DNA from 2 places in the Janthinobacterium rivuli genome. Region 2 is predicted to be linked to the other one. Evidence: predicted binding sites of a transcription regulator. Region 2 holds the regulator's gene; the other holds the start of a gene.
What was found. Region 2 encodes FNR, which switches genes on or off when oxygen is low (the NO sensors DNR and NnrR bind a similar motif). Its sites were predicted from a motif close to TTGATNNNNATCAA; they were not measured.
Positions count from the first base shown of each region.

Region 1 (5,532 bases), 700 kb from region 2:
GCTCGGCGCCCGTGGCCGTGGCGCGCAGCGAAGTCAACTGGGTGCCGATGGCCGCGTGGCGCACCTTGATCTGTTGTTCAAGTGCATCGAGGCGGGCCTTGGCGAAGCTGCCATTGGTCCACGACAGCAACTGGTACATATTGCCATGCACCTGCCTGGCTTCGCCGAGTACATCGGCGGCCGCCTTCAAATGCGTGATGCGCACCCGCACCATGTTTTCCAGCGAGGCATTTTGCCGCACCATGCCATACCATGCGCCGGTCGAGCTGAGTATCAGCAACAGCAAGACCAGTATGGGCGCCAGCAATAATTTTGGTCCGATGCGTAATTGATTGAGCATGCTTGACTCCTGGCTATGGCTGTTCACACCGCAGGCGGCGCGCGGTGTGCATGCGCGCCGCCCCTGCCTTATTTTTTGTAGATGCCCGCTTCCAGCACCACATCGTTGACGCGCAGGATGTACGTGGTCTTCGGTTCGATCTTGCCGCTGGTGGGATTCTTGTACTGGTAGTCGACCCAGCCCTTGCCTTGTTTTTGCGCCAGTTCAATGATTTCACGGCGATATTTCTTGCCATTCGCATCGGGCACATCCGTCAAATCCTTGCCCACGATGGAAGGATTGATGGGGTGGGCCAGCACGATGCCCGTCTTGATGTCGCGCATGTCCACGTATAGCGAGCCCTGCACGAAGTCCGGGTCTTTCGCCGTGATTTTCTTCATCATTTCTTCCTTGCCATGCGCCTTCATGAAGGCGGCGCCCCGTTCGGCCATGGCGATGGCGTCTTTTTCCGTTGGTTCGACGGCGGCACTGACGCTGCCGCCGGCAAATGCCAGGCACAGCAGGCTACCCGTGAATAAGCGTTTCATGAAAGCTCCTTGTGATATCGAGGGATATGTTGCCAAGTCGTAATTTACGTCGCCGACGCGTCCCTCAAATTGCGATGGAACAAACTAAGGTGTTGCTTGTAGGCAGCTTGCAACGTATCGACGGCTTGTTGATATGTAGCAATTTGGTTCCGAACGGCAAGAATTATGATGACTTTCACAGCATGCCGGGCGGGTCTGGCATGAGGGGGGAGAGGCTGGAATTGGACGATGTAGGGCTGATTTCATGCAAGTTATCGCTATTTACAGGCAAGGAGCTTATCGTGGCCGCACTCATTACCGAGCCGTTTTCACCCAAGTTCAAGCCGTACACGCGGCAAACCATTCAACAGGCGCGGCAGTGGGAATGGCTGCCGGAAGAGCAGCGTGTAGCCGTGCAAGTGGTGTCGCACGTCTTGCCGTTTCGCACTAATGAATATGTGCTCGATCAGCTGATCGACTGGAACAATATTCCTGACGACCCCATCTATCGCCTCGTCTTTCCCCACCGCGACATGCTGCCACCCGAGCAGTACGCGCACTTGCGCGACCTGGTGCTGGTCAAGCAGGACAAGGCTGCCATTGATGCCTATGTGCATGGCTTGCGCCTGGGCATGAATCCCCACCCAGCTGGCCAGATGACGCATAACGTGCCGAAGGTCAACGATGCGCCCGTGCGCGGCTTGCAGCATAAATATGCGCAGACGGTGCTGTTTTTTCCCAGCGCGGGCCAGACCTGCCACGCGTATTGCACCTTCTGCTTCCGCTGGCCCCAGTTCGTCGGCATGGACGACATGAAGTTCGATGCGCGCGAATCGCATGAGCTGGCCGCCTATCTGAAACTGCACCCGGAGGTGACGGACGTGCTGATCACGGGCGGCGACCCGATGATCATGAACACGCGGCAACTGGCCGCCTACCTGGAGCCGCTGCTGGCGCCGGGTCTGGAACACATCCAGAACATTCGCATCGGCACCAAGGCGGTGGCGTATTGGCCGCAGCGCTTCGTGTCCGACCGCGATGCGGACGACTTGATGCGCCTGTTCGAGCGCGTCGTCAAGGCGGGCAAGAACCTGGCCGTGATGGGCCATTACAGCCACGCCGTTGAGTTGCGCCAGGACATCGCCCAGCAAGCCGTGAAACGCATCGTCTCCACGGGCGCCACCTTGCGCATGCAGGGGCCGCTGATCCGCCACATCAATGAAGATCCGGCAAGCTGGGCCGAGTTGTGGCAGACGGGCACGCGCCTGGGGGCGATTCCGTATTACATGTTCGTCGAACGTGACACGGGGCCGCGCGGCTATTTCGAGTTGCCCTTGGCGAAGGCGCACGAGATTTTCCAGGCCGCCTACCAGATGGTGTCGGGCCTGTCGCGCACGGTGCGCGGACCGTCCATGAGTGCATTCCCTGGCAAGATCGTCATCGACGGCATAGTCACCATCAATGGCGAAAAACTGTTTGCCCTGCAATTTTTGCAGGCGCGCAATCCGGATTGGGTGCGGCGGCCGTTTTATGCGAAATTCGATGCGGAAGCGACGTGGATGGACGATCTGAAGCCGGCCTTTGGCCACGACAAGTTTTTCTTTGAAACGGATGAGCCTGTGCCGCACGTGCCGCATAAAGTCATCCGTCTGGCAAAGGCAGCCTGAGCATGCACGGCGCCGGCGCTTCTTCCCGCTCCGGCGTGGCCGTGTTTTGCCTCGTGTTCCTGCCGTTCGCGCTCGGGCATTATCTGTCTTGCCTGCTGCGCGGCGTGAATGCCGTGCTGACGGCCGAGTTGCTGGGCGCCATCGCCCTGACGCCAGCCCAGCTGGGCCTGCTGACCAGCGCTTTTTTTCTCGCCTTTGCGCTGGTGCAATTGCCGGTTGGCATGGCGCTGGATCGCTACGGCCCCCGCACGGTGCAACTGTGGCTGCTGGCGCTGGCAGCGCTGGGCGTGTGGCTGTTCAGCCGGGGCCACAGCTTTGCCGAGCTGATGTGGGCGCGCGCCTTGATGGGAGCGGGCCTGGGCGGCTGTTTCATGGCCGCCGTGAAAGCGATCTCGTGCGCCATCGCGCCAGCCCGCCTGCCGTCCGTGCATGGCTATCTGATCGCCGTGGGCGGACTGGGCGCGGCCACGGCTACCATGCCCGTCAAGCTGGCCCTGCACTATACGGACTGGCGCGGCGTCTTCCTGGGCCTGGCGCTGGCGGCGCTGGCCATCGGCTTGCTGATCCGCCTGCTGTCGCCGGCCATGCCCGCGCCTGCCGTAACCATGAGCAAGGTCAGCGTGTGGAGTGTCTATCGTGACCCTGCCTTTCGCCGCACCATCGCGCTGATCCTGCTGCCGCACACGGTGTTCTTTGGCGTGCAGGGTTTATGGATAGGCCGCTGGCTGGCCGATGTGGGCGGCTTGTCCGATGACAATGTGGCGTATCTGCTGTACCTGGGCATGGCGGCCGTCATCTTCGGCGCCATCGGCATGGGCATGCTGACGGAATGGGCCGGGCGGCGCGCGATTGAACCCATGCAAGTGGCGGGCGCCGGCATCGTCCTGTTTGTCGCAGTGCAAGTGGCGATGGCATGCAATGTGGTGCCCAGCCTGCCGTTGCTGTCCGTGCTGTTTACCTTGCTGGGCACGGTGACGGGCCTCGAATATGCGATCGTCGCGCAAAGCATGCCGGCCAGCTTGACGGGCAGGGCGGCCACCTGTCTCAATCTGCTCATTTTCACGGGCGCCTTCCTGGTACAGGCGGGCTTTGGCCTGATCCTCGGCTGCTGGCCCCTGAACAGCCAGCAGCAGTATCCGCCGCAGGCCTACCAGGTCGCGTTTGGCGTGCTGGCGGCCTTGCAACTGCCGGGACTTGCGATGTTTTTCATTCACCGCTGCAGCCGTGCCGGACCATCCGGTAAAATGGCAGCCTGCACAGCGGCAATGATCAACTCCAAGGAAGACTATGAAACTCGTTCGTTATGGACGTCCAGGCAAGGAAAAACCGGGCCTGATCGATGAAGAAGGCAAACTGCGCGACCTGTCCGGCGTGATTGCCGATATTGACGGCGCACAACTGTCCGACAAAGCCCTGCGCAAGCTGGCCAAGCTCGACGAAAAGACCTTGCCTTTGGTGCGCGGCAATCCACGCTTCGGCGTGCCGCTGGCGAAAGTCGGCAAGTTCATCGGCATCGGCCTGAACTACGCGGACCACGCGGCCGAATCCGGCATGCCGATTCCGGCCGAACCCATCGTCTTCATGAAGGCAATCACTTGCCTGAATGGCCCGGACGACAATGTCGTGTTGCCAAAAGGTTCGAAAAAAACGGATTGGGAAGTGGAGTTGGGCGTGATCATCGGCACGCGCGCGCAATACGTGAGCGAAGAAGACGCCCTGAAATACGTGGCTGGCTATTGCGTCGTCAACGATATCTCCGAGCGCTCGTTCCAGCTGGAACGGGGTGGCCAATGGGATAAAGGCAAGGGCTGCGACACCTTCGGCCCCATCGGCCCGTGGCTGGTGACGCGCGATGAAATCATCGATGAGCAAGACCTGGACCTGTACCTGGAAGTCAACGGCAAGCGCATGCAGACGGGCAATACGCAAACCATGATCTTCACGGTGGCGCAGATCGTCAGCTACCTGTCGCAATTCATGACACTGGAACCGGGCGACGTCATCGCCACGGGTACGCCGCCGGGTGTGGGCCAGGGCCGCAAGCCGCAGCGCTTCCTCAAAAAAGGCGACAGCATGCGCCTGGGCATCCCTGGTCTGGGCGAACAGCAGCAGGACGTGGTCGCCTGGACTGCCTGATGGCCGGTAGCGATATCGACCGCTTGCCGCCGCTGCCGCTGAACCAGCTTGACCAGCAGCAGCGCGCCGCCGCGCAAGCCATCATCGATGGCCCGCGCGGGGCGCTGTACGGTCCTTTCGTGCCGCTGATCCGCAGCCCCGAGCTGATGGAAACGGCGCAGCGCATGGGAGAATATTTGCGCTACCGCAGCGCCATCGGCACGCGGTTGTCGGAACTGGCGATCCTGGTGACGGCGCGCCAGTGGGACCAGCAAGTCGAATGGGCCATCCACGCGCCGCTCGCCGTGCAGAACGGCATCGCGCAAGCGGCCGTGGACGCCATCGCTGAACGGCGCGTGCCGCTTGCCTTGAAAGAAGATGAGCAAGCCGTGCACGACTTTTGCATCGAGCTGCAGCAGAACAAAAGGGTCAGCGACGCCACGTATGCGCGGGCGTTGGTGCTGTTTGGCGAGCATGGCGTGGTCGACTTGATGGGTATCAATGGCTATTACACTTTCCTGGCCATGGTGATGAATGGCGCGCAGACGGCCGTGCCGGCCTTGGGCGTGACGCCCTTGCCCGCCTGACGAGAGGAGTTTAGAGGAGTTCTTCGGCAAAGATGGACAAAGTGTAATGAAGTTGCAATTATTCAATATATAATTTTACTTCCCTTCCATTGCCAACAAGCTCAATGAAAACTCGTCCGTGCTTCACCCTGATGGGCCGTATCTTGCTGATACTGGCCCTTGGCCCCTTGATGACGGTGCGTGCACTTGCCGCCGAGACGGCCGCCAGCGCCAGCGCTTCCGCCCTGGAAAACTCCGTCGTCAAGGTGTTTTCCACCCTGCGCGGGCCGGACCCCTATAAACCCTGGAGCAAGGCCGCGCCGCAAGAGGTGACGGGC
Region 1 covers NZ_CP121464.1:5,916,077-5,921,608, reverse strand. The annotation lists gene P9875_RS26860 (methyl-accepting chemotaxis protein) at 1-340, opposite strand, end outside; gene P9875_RS26855 (cache domain-containing protein) at 409-867, opposite strand; gene P9875_RS26850 (KamA family radical SAM protein) at 1,149-2,513, shown strand; gene P9875_RS26845 (MFS transporter) at 2,516-3,856, shown strand; gene P9875_RS26840 (fumarylacetoacetate hydrolase family protein) at 3,801-4,649, shown strand; gene P9875_RS26835 (carboxymuconolactone decarboxylase family protein) at 4,649-5,215, shown strand; gene P9875_RS26830 (S1C family serine protease) at 5,320-5,532, shown strand, end outside.
Region 1: the regulator FNR is predicted to act here: its motif matches at 996-1,009, upstream of P9875_RS26850 (KamA family radical SAM protein).

Region 2 (5,532 bases):
TTCGCGCTGATCAAGGCTTCGTCCATCATCCTCGTGACCGACAGCGAAGGCGCGCGCTTTTCCGCGCGCAACCAGCTGGCCGGCACGGTGACGCGCGTGCAGACGGGCGCCGTCAATACGGAAGTGGTGCTGGACCTGCCGCGCGGCGGCACGATTGCCGCCATCATCACGAATCAGAGCAGTACCGACCTGGGCATCGCGCTTGGCAGCAGCGTGACGGCGATGTTCAAGGCGTCGAGCGTGATTCTGGGCGTACCCGCATAAGCGTAGGTCGGATTAGCGCTTGCGCGTAATCCGACATGATCCGCCAACAATGTTGTCGGATTACGCGGCGTGCCACCGCTAATCCGACCTACCTTTTTAATCTTTTAGCCTCGACAACCAATCCCCCGCCGCCGCCAGCACCAGTTCCAGCTCCAGCGCCGTGTGCGCCAGCAGCGCCGGCACCTCATCAAAGCGTCCCGCATCGATGGCTTCCTCGGTGGCGAACGCGGCGCGGATCAGGCGTTTCGTGCCCAGGGTGCCGACGGAGCCGCGCACGCTGTGCAGGATGCGCGCCACGTCGCTGTGGCGGCCAGCCTGCAACGCGGTTTCGGCGTCGCGCACGGGCGTCATGCCCTTGTTCAGCGCGTCTTCGACCATGCGCCGCAGCACGCCGCGCCCCTTCGCGTCGCGCCCCATCACGCGCATCAGCGGCGCCATGGAAAACACTTCCTCATCGGCAACTGTCACCGGCTCGGCCGTCTGCACTGGCGGGCGCTTGGGCAGGTGGCGCAGGATGACTTCCATCATCTCTTCCACCACGACGGGCTTGGCGATGAAATCGCTGATGCCGGCCGTCATGCAACGCTCGCGCTCGGACGCCAGCACGCCGGCCGTCATGGCGATCACGGGCAGGCCCAAGCGCAGTTCCGTGCGGATGATGTGGGTGGCGCTGAAACCGTCCATGACGGGCATCTGCATGTCCATCAGCACGATGTCGTAGCGCAGCGCTTCCGTGCGCAGCCGTTCCACGGCTTGCAAGCCGTCGCCCACCACGTCCAGGGTGGCGCCCATGTGTTCGAGGATGCCGCGCGCCACGGCCTGGTTCAAATGATTGTCTTCCACCAGCAGGAAATGCACGCCGGCCAGTTCCGTGCCCAGCGGCTGGTGCAGGATGCGCTGTTCGCCGCCGTCGTCCTTGGCAATCAGCGCCTGGTGCAGGGCGTCGAACAGGCTCGATCCCGTGATCGGCTTCATCAGCACGACGTCGGCCTCGGCCGCGCTGGAGATTTCCTCCAGGTGGTTGCGGGCGAAGGCGTTGACCATCACCACGATGGGCTGGCGCTGGCCGCTGGCCGCCTGGCGGATGGCCTTGGCCGTGGCCAGACCGTCCATGACGGGCATGTGCCAGTCGGCCAGCACCACGTCGTACGGTTGCTGCTGGGCCAGGCGTTCGCGGTACAGTTCGATGGCGGCAAAGCCGGAGTCCACTTCGTCGGCCAGCCAGCCCCACGCCTCGATCAGCTTGACGATCAGTTCGCGCGTGGTGCGGTTGTCGTCGGCCACCAGCAGGCGCAGCTGTCCCAGCGCCGGCGTGCGCCGCGTTTCCGCCGGCTGCGCCAGCATCTCGAAGGGCACGCTAAACCAGAAGCGGCTGCCCTTGCCTTCGCTGCTGGCGACGGCGATGTCGCCGCCCATCATGTGGATCAGCTGCTTGCTGATGGCCAGGCCCAGGCCCGTGCCGCCGAAGCGCCGCGTGATGCTCTGGTCGCCCTGCGAAAACGCGGCGAACAGCTGCTGTTGCTGCAGTTCCGTCATGCCGATGCCCGTGTCGCGCACTTCGAAGCGCAGCCAGGCGCGGCCGCTCTCTCTCTCGGCCAGGCTGACGGCCACCACCACTTCGCCGCTCTCGGTAAATTTGATGGCGTTGCCGGCCAGGTTGACGAGGATTTGCTGCAGGCGCTGGGCGTCGCCCACCAGGCGCCGCGGCACGTCGGGTTCGACGGCGATGGCCAGTTCCAGTTCCTTTTCGCCCGCATTCATCGTCATCGTCGTGGCCAGGGTATTCATGACTTCGTCGAGGTCGAATTCGACGGGCGACAATTCCATGCGGCGCGCCTCGATCTTCGAATAGTCGAGCACGTCGTTGAGGATGCCCAGCAGCGACTGGCCCGCCACTCTGACCATGGTCAGATACTTGCGCTGTTCCGTGTCGAGTCTGGTATTGCCCAGCAAATACACCATGCCCAGCACGGCATTGAGGGGCGTGCGGATTTCATGGCTCATGTTGGCCACGAAATCGCTCTTCGCGCGGTTGGCCGCCTCGGCCCGGTCGCGTTCCTGCTCCAGCTCCGCCGCGCGCGCTTCGAGTTCCTGCTGCAGGCGGTCGCGTTCGCTCATCAGGCCGTTGAACGCTTCCGTCAGTTCGCCGATCTCGTCGCGCTGCTGCACCGGCACGGGGGTGAAACGGCTGCCGCTGGTGCGCAGGGCCAGCAGGGTGTCGCGCAGGCGCACCAGCGGCGACAGCAGGCGCACGGTGACCCAGCCCAGAACAAAGGCGGCCAGCAGCGAGGCAAGGATGCTCCACAGCACCAGCCGGTACAGCACGCCATCGAATGGTTCGAAGGCATCGTCGACGGGCAGCGAGCTGGCCAGCAGCCAGTTCACCGATTTCAGGCGCTTGAAGCTGTTGACGGCCGTGATGCCGCGGCTGTTGGTGCTGACCATGCTGCCTTCGCCATCTTCCTTCAGCAGCTGGGTCGTCGTCAGATTGGCGTTCGGCTGGCGCGGCTGCAGCAAACGGCTGGTATCGGGGTGCAGCACGTAGCGCGGCACGGCGCCGCGCGTGAGGATGAAGTAATAGCCGCTCTTGCCGACCTTTTCCGAGCGCAAACGCCCCAGCAGATTGTCCTTGTACAGGCGCAGCACGCCGATCACCACGCCGGCCACCTGGCCATCGGCGGTGAGCACGGGCGCCACCATCTGCACGATGGGCATGCCGCTCGACTTGCCCAGCATCGGTTCGGTGATCATGGGCTGGCGCGTGCGCAGGACGGTCTGGAAATACTCGCGCTCGGCAACATTGATGCCGGCGCGCCCCGGCACTTCCGGCATGTCGGCCACGACGGCGCCTTGCGCGTCGAGCACCAGCACGTCGTCGAACAGCACCAGCATCGAGCGGCGCGAATAGTATTCGCGCAATTGGGCGGGCCGGGCGATCAGTTCCGGCGGCTGCTGCCGGGCCGTCAGGGTGACGATCTGCAGCAGCATGCCCAGCTTGTCGTCGAGCTCGGCAGCGGTGCGGCTGATCAGGGATGACTGCTGGCTCAGCAGTACTCGGGTGAAGTCGTCGCGCATGTGCTGCACCTGGATCATGGTGACCAGCGCGATCATGGCGATCGAGGTCAGGCTGGTGGCCAGCGCGACTTTTGCTTTGATGCCGAGAGGCTTCATGATTTCCTTTTCAGTACCGGACGGCACAGGCGGCAAGTAATGCTGTCAGGAATTTTCCTATCAATACCCCAGCTTGGCAAGCGGCGCCGCGCAAATTGCCCTCCCCGCATGGGCTTTTGACGATGTTGCCATATAATTAAAGTCGGAACGTCGTTTATTCAGCGAAATTGCCGTGAAATTGGCACACGGCAACCCTGTATGCAGTAAACTTGTTGTTGCATTTTCTAAAAGGTACCGACATGACTGAAGCGCTACTCACTCCAACCTTGCCTACAGTGAACGTGGAAGCGTTGCGTGCGCGATGCTCGACCTGCAGCATGCATCAATTGTGCCTGCCGATGGGCCTCGATATGGGCGACATGGACAGGCTGGACCAGATCATCGGCCGCCGCCGCAAGATCGTGCGCGGCGCCTCGCTGTTCCGCATCGGCGACTCGTTCCAGAACCTGTACGCGATCCGCCTGGGGCACTTCAAGACGTACCAGATCAATCCCGGTGGCGAAGAGCAGGTGACGGGCTTTCAGATGGCCGGCGAACTGCTGGGCATGGACGCCATCAGCGCCGACCGCCACCACTGTAATGCGGTGGCGCTGGAAGACAGCGAAGTGTGTGAAATCCCGTTTTCCAGCCTGGAACAATTGCTGGGCAATATGCCGACCCTGCTGCGCCATTTCCACCGCATGATGAGTCAGGAAATCACGCGCGAGCAAAGCGTCATGCTATTGCTGGGCAATATGCAGGCGACGCAGCGTTTTGCCGCCTTCATCGTCAACCTGGCGTCGCGCTATGAAGCGCGCGGCTATTCGAGCAGCAAATTCCAGCTGCGCATGTCGCGCGAGGAAATCGGCAACTACCTGGGCCTGACCATCGAAAGCGTCAGCCGCCTGCTGTCGAAGTTCAAGAAGGAAGGCTGGCTGCGCGTCTCGAACCGAGAAATTGAAATCTTGCAGCCGGCAAAATTGAAGGCCATCACGGCCGGTACCGACGTCTGCAAATAAGGCCTACAGCTCTTCATCGGCGTGCAGCGCGATGCTGCGTTGCAGCGGCCAGGTCCAGATGCCGGACAGGCGCCACTCGCGTTTGTCGTTTTCCACCAGCACTTGCCAGCGGCTGCGCTCGAGCATCGGCAGCGCCACCGAGAAATTGCCGGCCGCATCGGGCCGCACCAGCAGCTTGATGTCCTTTTCCGGCAGGGTCGCATGCGCCAGGTGCAGCTGCAGCGGACCCTGGTAAGCTTTGCCGAAGCTGTGCACGGAACCACTGAGGCGCGCTGACGCCACGTCGTAGGACAAGCTGGTAGCCATCGCCAGGTCGCTGGCGATCGTGTCGCGCTTCAAATCCTGGTTGATCGCCTTGCCCTGCTTGTAATAGTCGCCCACCACCAGCGCATCGGGCTGCGTAAACGCGATATAGCCCATGAAGCTGCCGACGACCACGGACAGGCCGGGACCGATCATCAGCAGCCATGGCCAGCGATGCTTGTACCACGGTGCAACGGGAGGCTGCAGTTTCAGACTGTCGGACATGGTATTTCTCCTGTGTAAACGGCCAGTCCCCATGCGGGAACCGGCCTTCCTGCTTTAACGCGGCACGATGAATACCGCGCTTTCGCGCACATGCAGCGAGGGGTTGTCCAGCGATTGCAATTCGATCGCAATCTTGTTCGAACCCTTCTCGCCGACGCCGTGCGGCACGCGCAGGCGGATCGGCCAGCCCAGCGTTTCCGTCGGCTGCAAGGTCACTTCTTCACGCGTCAGCAAGGTCAGGCCCGGCAAGCCGGAAGCGCTGATCTTGAAATGCTGGCTTTGCTCGGACGTGTTCATGATCTGCAGGCGGTAGACGTTTTCGATCATGCCGTCTTCCACTTCGCGTCCCATCGAACCGCGGTCGCGGATCACGTCCATTTTCAGGGGCGTGCGCAGGGCCAGCGAGGTACATACGGCGATGATGATCAGGGCCAGGATGGAAGTGTAGATCAGGACGCGTGGGCGCATGGCGCGCTGGCGTATCTGCTTCGAATTGAAGTTGTTTTCCATCGCATGGTCGGTGCTGTAGCGTATCAGGCCACGCGGCCGCTCGACCTTGTCCATCACGCTG
Region 2 covers NZ_CP121464.1:289,810-295,341, reverse strand. The annotation lists gene P9875_RS01240 (TOBE domain-containing protein) at 1-264, shown strand, start outside; gene P9875_RS01235 (response regulator) at 361-3,435, opposite strand; gene fnr (fumarate/nitrate reduction transcriptional regulator Fnr) at 3,675-4,433, shown strand; gene P9875_RS01225 (FixH family protein) at 4,437-4,961, opposite strand; gene ccoG (cytochrome c oxidase accessory protein CcoG) at 5,016-5,532, opposite strand, start outside.